Regions from separate parts of the Clostridium sp. 1001283B150225_161107_B6 genome, predicted to be linked through region 2. Evidence: riboswitches for the same ligand, from Rfam matches in the RefSeq annotation. Region 2 holds a riboswitch; the other holds the start of a gene.
The links. Region 2 has a riboswitch for glycine ahead of gcvT (glycine cleavage system aminomethyltransferase GcvT). Riboswitches for the same ligand answer to the same signal wherever they lie in the genome.

Region 1 (5,729 bases), on a different contig from region 2:
AGGGTTCCTATGTGTATGCAGGGACAGCCGTTGAGGAGGGGGAGATTACCCTCCGGGTCAAAAAGGCGGCAGGCGACACCCGGTTTGAGCGTATTGTGACCATGATTGAGGAGTCGGAGCAGCTTAAGTCCACGGCAGAAGGCAAGGCAGCCACCCTGGCTGACGCCTTAGTCCCCTGGAGCCTGGGCGGAACCGCCCTGACGTGGCTTCTGACGCGCAATGTGACCAAGGCCCTGTCTATTCTGATGGTGGACTTCTCCTGCGCGCTGAAGCTGGCCATGCCCCTTTCCGTGCTCTCGGCCATGCGGGAGGCCAGCAGCTACCATATTACGGTAAAGGGCGGCAAATACATGGAGGCAGTGGCTGCTGCGGACACCATTGTCTTTGACAAGACAGGAACCCTGACAAAGGCCAGGCCCCAGGTGGCGGATGTGGTGGTATTCAACGGCATGAAGAAGGATGAGCTGCTGCGGATTGCGGCCTGCCTGGAGGAGCATTTTCCCCACTCCATGGCCAACGCGGTTGTCCATGAGGCGGTGAAACGGGGGCTGGTTCACAAGGAGATGCATTCCAGGGTGGATTATATGGTGGCCCATGGCATAGCCACCTATGTGGGCGATGAGAGGGTGGTGATAGGAAGCTATCACTTTGTATTTGAGGATGAGGGATGCAGGATACCGGAGGATAAAAGGGATGAGTTTGACAGCCTGCCCGCGGAATATTCCCATCTCTACCTTGCCATCGGAGGAAACCTGGCAGCTGTAATCTGCATTGAGGACCCGCTGAGGGATGAGGCGGATGCTGTCATTGCCGCCCTTCACAGGCAGGATATAACCAAGATTGTTATGATGACAGGGGACAGCGAACGCACGGCTGCCGCCATTGCCAGGCGTGTGGGAGTGGATGAATACGATTCAGAAGTCCTTCCTGAGGACAAGGCCAGGTTTGTGGAGGAAGAAAAGAGAAAGGGCCGCAGGGTTATTATGATTGGCGATGGAATCAATGATTCGCCGGCCCTGTCGGCTGCCGACGCTGGAATTGCCATCAGCGAGGGGGCTGAGATTGCCAGGGAGATAGCAGATATCACCATCTCCGAGGATAACCTGTTCCAGCTGGTGACACTGAGGGCCATCAGCCGGGGACTTATGGACCGGATTGACCGGAACTACCGGTTTGTCATCGGTTTTAACCTGGGCCTTATTCTTCTGGGAGTGGGAGGCGTCATAACCCCGGCCACGTCAGCCATGCTCCATAACACCTCCACGCTGGCCGTCAGCTTAAAGAGCATGACCAATCTTCTGGACTGATTTTTCGGGGCGTATACGGAGAAAAAATAAAATCCCCCTTCCTATATTTTACAATTAATTTAAGAATGGCAGAGAGTAAATGGACATCCGTTTATTTTCTGTCATTTTTTATGGACTATTTTGTGCCAAGTGCATAAAAACACATGCGGATTTTTGTGAAAAAGAAATGAACTGAACATAATTCTATTGCTTTTTTCTATGTTTGATGTTAAAATATAAACAAAGTTAATGACAGACCGGTTGATGAATTCGGGAGAGCTTACCGTCAGGTAACGCCGAAGGGGATGCGCAAACTCTCAGGCAAAAGAATCGAATTCGGACGGGACTCTGGAGAAGGTCACTAAATTGTGAATACCGATGAAGCAACCTGCGGCATAGCAGCAACCGCGTCAGGGAAACTTTCAGGTGAAAGGACAGAGGCAGACATCTACGCTATGTTTATGTCTGTCTCTGTTTTTTTGCAATTTTGGGGACTTCTTCGTTACCTGCATTGCGAAAACTCTACCAAGGATATACCTTAGCTTAAGAGCTATCACAGCGGTAACGGCGGTCTGTGGTGGGAAGCGGCCAAGGGATATCTGCGGAGAGCAAAAAACAGGAGGAACGTAGATTTATGACAATTATTACGGGGTTAGGATTACTATTATTGACGCTGGCAGCATTCTCACTTTTCAGCATGAAGGCACCCAAAGGTTCAGCGGCCATGTCGGGAATGGCCAATGCAGCAGTTGCAACTTTCCTGGTGGAGGCTGTCCACAGGTACATATCCGGAGATTTGCTTCACCTGGCATTTCTTGGAGAGACTGGTACCATATCGGGCAATATGGGCGGTGTGGCAGCGGCAATCATGGTACCGATTGGCATGGGTGTGAATCCTGTGTTTGCGGTAGTTGGAGGCGTTGCATTGGGGGGATACGGCATTCTTCCGGGATTCATCGCAGGATATGCAATTGGCTTTCTTGCACCGTTTATTGAGAAGCACCTTCCGCCGGGCCTGGATTCCGTGCTGGGAGCCCTCTTGATTGCGCCCATTGCCAGATTCATTGCTTTCCTGGTGGATCCGGCTGTAAATGCAGCCCTGGCTCACATCGGCGGCATGATTACGGCAGCTACCGAGCAGTCCCCCATTCTTATGGGACTTCTGCTGGGAGGCGTCATCAAGATGATTTGTACGTCGCCCCTCAGTTCCATGGCCCTCACCGCCATGCTGGGACTCACGGGACTGCCCATGGGCATTGCAGCCATTGCCTGCTTCGGCGGTTCCTTTACCAACGGCGTTATCTTTAAAATGCTCCACTTCGGGGATAACAGCAACGTAGCAGCTGTTATGATGGAGCCATTGACACAGGCGCATATTATTACAAAGCATCCCATACCGATTTACTGTTCCAATTTCTTCGGGGGAGGCTTTGCGGGAGTAGCCGCCGCATTCCTGGGCATCATCAACAATGCCCCGGGAACCGCTTCTCCCATACCGGGACTGCTGGCGCCCTTTGCCTTCAATCCGCCGTTAAAGGTACTGATGGCACTGCTGCTGGCCGGTATCAGCGGCACCCTGGCAGGCGTTGTGGGAGCCATTGCTTTCAAGAAGAAATATGATATGAAGCCGGAATTATCAGTCATTAATTCATTTGATGAGTAATAAGGAAGGGCGGGAACAGCCGGATGAGGAAACTTGTCCGGCTGTTTTTTTGCTCATGTTACAAAAGAAACAATATTAATAATTATTATTAATATTGTTTCTTGACAAACAGCCGGTGATTTGGTAAAATATAACTAAGTTAGTTAAAACTAATAAAGGAGCGGCACTTAAATACCAATATAAACCAAACCGCTGTAACCTGAATGGTTTGCCGGGTTATCAGCAAGATTATCAGAGAAGAACAGCGGGAGAACACCTAAAAACTATCATAAATAACAGGAGGAAACAATATGTCATTAATTGGAAAAGAAATCAGCGATTTTACAGTACAGGCCTATGCAGGCGGAGCGTTCAGGGAAGTAAAGAAATCAGACGTATTAGGCAAGTGGGCCGTATTCTTTTTCTATCCGGCGGATTTTACCTTTGTGTGCCCCACTGAGCTGGAGGACCTGGCTGATAAGTATGAGGATTTTAAAACAGCCGGCTGCGAGATATACAGCGTGTCCTGCGACAGCCATTTTGTCCACAAGGCATGGCACGATGCATCCAAGACCATCCGGAAAATCAATTACCCCATGCTGGCAGACCCCACGGGCAGACTGGCCAGGGATTTTGACGTGATGATAGAGGCGGACGGAATGGCTGAAAGAGGAAGCTTCATTGTGAATCCGGAAGGTAAGATTGTGGCCTACGAGGTTATTGCAGGCAATGTGGGCAGGAATGCGGACGAGTTGTTCAGACGTGTCCAGGCATCCCAGTTTGTGGCAGAACACGGCGACCAGGTGTGCCCTGCAAAGTGGCAGCCCGGAGCAGACACTTTAAAGCCAAGCCTGGATTTGGTAGGACTGATATAGGACAGCTGCCGGCACAGAGGACAGGTGCCCCGGGACCGGGGATTTTACAGCGGTGGGAATATTCTTTTCCACGGCGTTCCCGGCGGCCACGAGTTTCATTCCTTTGTGGTGGCCCTGTACCATATGGCAGGTCCCTGTTGGGGAAGGCGTAGGCAGAAATGGGGAGAGACACATCCTGCCGCCATAGTCTGTAGCACAACTGGCTCCACCAGGCTTACAGCCAGACAGTGGTCTATCTTTAAGCAGATTTACAATTTTCTGTATATGAAAGGATTGTTCTGAATTGTTAGAAAGCAGGCTCCGGGATGCAAATCCCAGAGCCGCTTTGTCTGCAGCAGTCTGAGGTGCTGCTGCAACAGCACCTTTTCTGCATAAAGGTCCCCGGGTTTAATGGAGGAACCTGGCAAAGGAGAGTTCACAGCCTCCGCCTGCCCGGCGGAAAATGTTGACGGCCCTGGACATAACATCGGAGTAATCCTGATTGCCTGTCTCTATTTCCAGATAGTCCAGGCCTGTACTGAAATGGGCCTGCTTGATATCGGGAAGCTCACTTATTTCCCGAAGGATTTCCCTGGCTTGATTATCTGCCAGTTTCTTTGATAAATGATAACTGCGTCCCATGATATTTGTCCTTTCTAATAATTGTTTTTGACAATTTGATGCATTTGGATTAGACTTGTCTAACTTAATCATACTCCAAATCGCATGATTTTAATCAGTTTATTTGAGAAGATTTTTCAAAAAATACAAAAAATGGTTTAATGAGAAAAGGTATCAGTTATATGCATTGACGGATGCCTTTTTTTGTAACATAATAACGATGTTATATAACAGTGTTATAAGGATATGGGGAAAGGACAGGGTGATTGACATGGGGGGCCGGGATAACAGCACAGCTGCAGCCATATTAGAGGCAGGGAAAAAGGAATTTCTTACATATGGATATGAAAAGGCATCCCTCAGGAGAATTGCAAAGGAGGCGTCGGTGACAACCGGAGCCATATACGGTTACTTTCCGGGAAAGAAAGCATTGTTTGACGCCCTGACAGCGGACACGGCAGAGGAACTGCTGGCCATGTATGATAAAGTGCACAAGGAATTTGCTTCCCTGCCGCCCGGATTGCAGCCTGCCCGGCTGAATGAGATTACAGAGCAGTATATTCCATGGATGGTGAATTATATCTATGACCATTTTGAGGTATTCAAACTGCTGCTGTGCTGCAGTGCGCCGGGGGTAAGGGAACGCTATTTTGACAGACTGGCAGCAGTGGAGGAGCAATCCTGCTGGGATTTTATCAATGCCATGGAGTCTTTGGGGCATACGGCAGCGGGGATGAGCAGTACGCTGATTCATATTTTATGCAGGTCCTTTTTCCAGCAGCTTCATGAATTTGTGTCCCATGACCTGCCAAGGGAACAGGCGGTCTCCTGCTCCCTCATCTTAAGCCGTTTCCAACATGCAGGATGGGTGCGCATCATGGGCCTGGATGTGTGAGTATGACAGAAATGGTGCAGGCTGCGGGCGGGAGAGAGGCTGCAGGCAGGAGAGAGGCTTAAGGCGGTAGAGAGGCTTAAGGCGGAAGCCTGACAGCCTTAATTTTATAACAAATGGTTAGTTGAAACTAATAAAAGGAGGATGAAAAAGTGGATGGTAAACGAAAGCATATTATGACACAGCTTCCTGATACAGGTAAGGTGACGCTCAAGACCTTTGCGGGAAAGCACAAATACCTGACGGGAGCAGGCTGCGTCCTGTCAGGAATCAGCGCAGTCATAAGCCTGGTGCCCTATCTGTGTATGTGGAAGGTGATAAAGCTGGCGGTGCTTAACTGGCCCGAGGGCCCGGACGGGGGAATGCTGGTTTACTGGGGATGGATGGCGGTGGCATCCTCGCTCCTCAGTATGCTGATCTATTTTGGAGCTCTG
Region 2 (5,729 bases):
CCTGGTATAAAGGGCTTTAAGAATTCCTTGCAGCCCACAGGACCGCTTCCAGGTCCGCCGCCGCCGTGGGGTGTGGAGAATGTCTTGTGCAGGTTCAGATGGACCACGTCAAAGCCCATGTCGCCCGGCCGTACAATGCCCATGACCGCATTCAGATTAGCGCCGTCATAGTAACACAGTCCGCCTGCATCATGTACTATTTTAGTGATTTCCAGTATGTTCTTGTCAAATAATCCAACGGTATTGGGATTGGTCAGCATCAGACCGGCTGTGTCGTCTCCTACCGCTGCCTTTAACTGCTCCAAATCCACACAGCCGTCCTCCCTGGACGGAATGCTCACCACGTCATAGCCGCACATGGCAGCGCTGGCAGGATTGGTTCCATGGGCAGAGTCAGGCACAATAATCTTGGTGCGTTTGGTGTCATTGTGATGAACGTGGTATGCCTTGATTAAGAGCAGTCCTGTAAACTCACCGTGAGCGCCTGCCGCTGGCTGGAATGTCATTGCATCCATGCCTGTGATTTCGCAGAGATATTTCTCCGCCAGATATAATACTTCCATGGAGCCCTGCACCGTAGCCTCCGGCTGCAGCGGATGGACTCCCTTAAATCCCTTCAAGGCAGCTGCTTCCTCATTGACTTTGGGGTTGTACTTCATGGTACAGGAGCCCAGAGGATAGAAACCGTCGTTGACACCGTGGGAACGCTTTGCCAGCTCCGTATAATGGCGGCTGATTTCATTTTCCGACATATGCGGAAGGCGCGGCTGTCTCTCACGGGTATGTGCTTTTTCAAACGACACCTGGGGCACGTCGCAGGGGCTGATTAAATCCAGCCTTCTCCCGGCTGACCCTTTTTCAAATACAAGTTTCATGAACCGCACACCTCCTTTTGTCCGCATTCCCTGTGAAGCGCCTCCCGTACAGCTGAGGCAAGCTCATCCATCTCTTCCCTGGTGTTCATCTCCGTTGCGCACCAGAGGATTTCCCTGTCGGACAACGGCAGTCCGCCCAGTATTCCCTTGCTTTCCAAAGCCCTTAATATATGGGCGCTGTCCGTACACTTGCCCTCCGGGCTTACGGTTACAAATTCGTGGAAGAATTCACATTCATGCTTTGGCTCAAGTCCTGCTTCCTTTAACACGTCCCTGAGATAGTGGGCCTTGGACATGCACTGGTCCGCTGCCTTAGCCATGCCCTCTGCACCCATGGCCGTCATGTATACAGATGCAGTCAGGGCACACCATGCCTGGTTGGAGCACACATTGGAGCTGGCCTTTTCACGGCGTATGTGCTGTTCCCGTGCCTGGAGGGTAAGGACAAATGCCCTGCGTCCCTGGTTATCAGCTGTCTCTCCCACAATACGGCCCGGAAGCTTCCTGGTCATGGCTGCCGTGGCTGTCATGAATCCCAGATAAGGTCCTCCGAATGCCAGAGGCATACCAAGGGGCTGGCCGTCGCCAACTGCAATATCCGCCCCGTATTCAGCCGGCGTCTTCATAACAGCTAACGCCATCGGGTTGCAGCCCATGATGTACTTGGCTCCTGCCCCATGGACAATGCGGCCCAGGGCATCCCCGTCTTCGATATTGCCGTAATAGTTGGGCTGCTGTACATAGAAGCATGCTGCCTGCGGGTCCGCCTTCAGAAGCTCCTCCAGGGCTGCCGCATCCGTTACCCCGTCTTTTTCCGGAACCATGACAACCTTTGTATTGCTGCCAAAGCAGTATGTCTTCATGACCTCGATAACGCCCGGGTTTGCAGCCGCGGAAATATAGGCTGTTGTTTTCTTTCTCTCCTTACACATGGCAATGGCTTCCGCCGCGGCTGTGGCGCCGTCATATATGGATGCGTTGGAGGCATCCATGCCTGTAAGCTCACAGAGCATGGTCTGATACTCAAATATGGACTGGAGGATGCCCTGGCTGATTTCCGCCTGATAAGGCGTATAGGCTGTGACAAACTCCTCTTTTGACGTTACACTTGAAACAATGGCAGGTATGTAATGGTTATAAGCTCCTGCACCTCTGAAAATATGGCGGAACACAACATTCTTACCGGCTATGTCCTCCATCCTGCTCTTAACTGCCTGCTCGCTGAGTCCTGAAGGGATATTGACCCCTTCCTTCAGCATTACCTCATCCGGTATATGGGAGAACATCTCCTCAAAGCTGGCAAACCCAATTTCACGAAGCATATCCTGCTGCTCCTGCTTCGTACCTGGTACATAACTTCCCATATAATCTCACCTCACCTCTCATGGGATGGAATACCTTCCCCGTCTTAATTTAATAAATCTCTGTTCCGGGCTAATCCGTATTCCAATTAATCCAGGGTCTTCACATACTCCTCATACTCTGCCGCGCTCATCAGCTGCGCTGTGCCGGTTACATTCTCCACCTTCATGAACCACGCCTCATAAGGCGCCTCATTGATGGATTCCGGAGCGTCCAGCAGACCCTCGTTGACCTCTGCCACCGTGCCGCTGACCGGTGAATACACATCCGAAACAGCCTTTACGGACTCCACATCTGCAAACGACTCTCCCTCTGTCACCTCGTCTCCTGCCTCGGGCAGGTTTACGAATACCAAATCCCCGAGAGCGTCCTGTGCATAATCTGACAGTCCCACTAAAACAGTGCCGTCCTCCAGGGTCTTTACCCACTCATGTGACTTCGCATACTTTAAATCTTCTGGAAAATTCATTCTTAATACCTCCTTGAACATGCTGTTCTTTATTATATTTATAAATCATACTTTTTATATCTGCTGTACCGTTACCGTTTATAAAATGGCAGCTTCACCACCTCTGCAGCCACGCGTCGTCCCCTTACATCCACTTCCAGTGCGGTTCCCGGCTCCTTGAATCCTATGTCAACCAGGGCCATGGCTGCCGGATATCCCAGGAACGGGCAGTGTGTGCCGGAGGTGGTCATACCCACCTGCTGTTCCCCTATGTAAACAGGCTGGTGCTCCCGGATGATGCCCCGTCCGGTTACCTTTAATCCCACACGTTTTCTGGTCAGAGGTCCCTTGTCCTGGATGGCCTGTTTTCCGATGAAATCATCCTTATCCATCTTCACAAAAATTCCCAGCCCTGCTTCCTTGGGAGAAATGGTATCATCCATCTCATGACCGTATAAAGGCATGCCGGCTTCCAGTCTCAGGGTATCCCTGGCGCCTAAACCGCATGGAATCAGTCCCTCGTCCTTTCCTGCCTCCAAGAGCAGTTCCCACATCTTAGGAGCATCCTCCGGTGCCAGATAAATCTCCACTCCATCCTCCCCCGTGTAACCGGTCTTGGATATAATGCATTTCATGCCGCCCACCATGCGGTCAAAAAGGCAGGTATAATATTTCTCAGGAATGTCCTCCTCCCTAGCCACCTTCTTAAGCACATCCATTGCCTTTGGTCCCTGCAGGGCCAGCTGCGCCACCTGGGAGGAAATGTCATCAAATACAACATCCCCCGACTGATGGGCCTTCATCCATGCATAGTCCTTATCCTTGTTGGATGCATTGACCACGATAAAATAGCAGTCATCCCTGACCTTATAGACAATCAGGTCATCCACCACGCCGCCCTGTTCATTGCACATGGGGCTGTACCTGGCCTGGCCCTCTGCCATGACCGTATAGTCATTGGTGAGAAGCATGTTCAGATTCTTAAGCGCGTCCGGTCCCTTGCAAATCACTTCCCCCATGTGCGACACGTCGAAAAGACCGCACTTGGTGCGTACTGCCATATGCTCCTCGATGACACCCTTATCGTACTGTACCGGCAGAAGATACCCTGCAAAAGGTACAATCTTGCCCTTATACTTTACGTGTGTGTCGTAGAGAGGTGTTTTTAACAAAACCTCCCCTGTTGCTTCTGTGCCCATAATCACTACCTCCTTCATGAAATTGTCTGGTCCTTAACAATATAAGATTATGAAAGCGCACGAACAAAAGATGTTCATGCGCTCTGTCCTTGGACCTGAAAGATTTGGCTTCTTCGGTGCTATGCTCTCCAGAGTATCGTCCGGTATCCGGTCCTTTTGCCTGAGAGTTTTCCGCTTCCCCTTCGGCGCTGCCCCCTGGGTGTCTGAATATACGTGGATATGCAGTTTCCCGCATCTCCTCTATCTTCCGCCCATGGCTGTCAGTCTCTCCCGAATCCATCTTCCGATGATATAAAATTGTCCGCAAACGCAATTCCCACCGGCTTGCCTTGTGCTAATCCCATACTAACACAGCCGGGATTTTCAGTCAATAGCTAAAAGGTGTTTAAATTTTAACACATTAATCGCATTTTTCGCCTTATTTTCCAAACTTATTTTCACGAATATTTTACGGTTTATTTAGAAAAAATACTGGTAATCTCCTATGAAGTAGTATATAATGAGCAAAGGTGATGAGGCGAAGGGGTTCCTTTGGCCTCATTCTTGTATGAGTACGGTTTTAACTGAGCAAAATCTCAAATGAAAGAAGGTGACAAGATGCATAAGTTTATGCGGACAGTAGGATTCAGTATGTACCAGAAAAAACAGGATATGGCGAAGCTTTTAAAACGCCTGGTAAAGGAAGCGGAGATGACCGGCCACCTGGCAGAACAGGAGGGCAGCCGCCTCTGTGAGCTGCGCGCAGAAGTGGCTCCCGGTATGGGAGTTGCCATGATAGGGGAGATGAGTCCCAAGGGTACGTTCAGCCGTGAATATTATTTTCCCTATGTCAAAAACCAGGATGTAAGTTCAGAGGCAGAATGTTCCATCCAGCGTCACACGGAGCGTGAAACTTATGCAGGCCTTCTTGATGAATACAGGGTGGGCATATCCCTGATTTTCTACATGGAGAATTCCATGGAGTACAGGATGCGCCGCAAAGCCCGTCAGCCTGTCCAGCCAAAGGGTGCTGCCCTTACGGGCCTGGCTGTTCAGGGAAAGGTGCTGCTGCCTGTGAATAAAACGGAAAAACAGGCCGAGGATTCCCGGCAGGCCGCCCAAAAACGCAGCAGCCTCCTGGAGGCAGCCAAGCACGGCGACGAGGATGCCATTGAGACCCTGACCATCGAGGATATCGACCTCTACTCCATGGTTTCCAGACGGATTGCCCATGAGGATGTATACTCCATCATAGAAACCTGTTTCATGCCCTGCGGCATAGAGTGCGACCAGTACTCCGTCATAGGGGAAATCACACAAATCAATACGATTGCCAACCGGATTACCAAGGAAGAGATATATGACCTGAAGCTGGACTGCAACGACATGGTTTTCCATGTGGCCGTCAACAAACAGGACCTGCTGGGCGAACCCAGGATTGGGCGGCGCTTTAAGGGGCAGGTGTGGATGCAGGGCACGGTGCTGTTTTAAGCGCGGGACGGAATATGGATTGGATATTCCCGGATATTGGTTCAAGGCGTCCCAGGGTGAATTGAGGATGTTTATTTAAAAATAGGACTTGATTTTTTTTAACACATAGGTTATCATATAAGGCGGACCGCATGAGTATCATACGGCCCGCCTTATATTTGTGTTTCTGTAGCTCAGCAGGATAGAGCGTCCGCCTCCTAAGGTTGTGCTCTACCAGCTGCCTTACGGGGAAAAGTGATCGTTGCCAGTCTCAATTTAATATAAGTCTCTGTAGCTCAGCAGGATAGAGCGTTCGCCTCCTAAGCGAAAGGCCGTGGGTTCGAATCCCGCCAGGGACGCCAGCAAACACGCCGAAAACCTTTGATTTATCAGGGT

Region 1: another riboswitch for glycine. It lies ahead of I2H39_RS16670 (PTS sugar transporter subunit IIC); the one in region 2 lies ahead of gcvT (glycine cleavage system aminomethyltransferase GcvT).

Annotation. Positions count from the first base shown of each region.
Region 1 covers NZ_JADNMD010000007.1:32,640-38,368, forward strand. Annotated here, with positions in the region: gene I2H39_RS16665 (heavy metal translocating P-type ATPase) at 1-1,307, shown strand, start outside; glycine riboswitch at 1,548-1,629, shown strand; gene I2H39_RS16670 (PTS sugar transporter subunit IIC) at 1,921-2,949, shown strand; gene ahpC (alkyl hydroperoxide reductase subunit C) at 3,240-3,803, shown strand; gene I2H39_RS16680 (hypothetical protein) at 4,191-4,424, opposite strand; gene I2H39_RS16685 (helix-turn-helix domain-containing protein) at 4,624-5,298, shown strand; gene I2H39_RS16690 (ABC transporter ATP-binding protein) at 5,472-5,729, shown strand, end outside.
Region 2 covers NZ_JADNMD010000009.1:147,993-153,721, reverse strand. Annotated here, with positions in the region: gene gcvPB (aminomethyl-transferring glycine dehydrogenase subunit GcvPB) at 1-875, opposite strand, end outside; gene gcvPA (aminomethyl-transferring glycine dehydrogenase subunit GcvPA) at 872-2,239, opposite strand; gene gcvH (glycine cleavage system protein GcvH) at 2,326-2,706, opposite strand; gene gcvT (glycine cleavage system aminomethyltransferase GcvT) at 2,778-3,884, opposite strand; glycine riboswitch at 4,023-4,167, opposite strand; gene I2H39_RS19625 (DUF3881 family protein) at 4,464-5,354, shown strand; tRNA gene I2H39_RS19620 (tRNA-Arg) at 5,619-5,695, shown strand.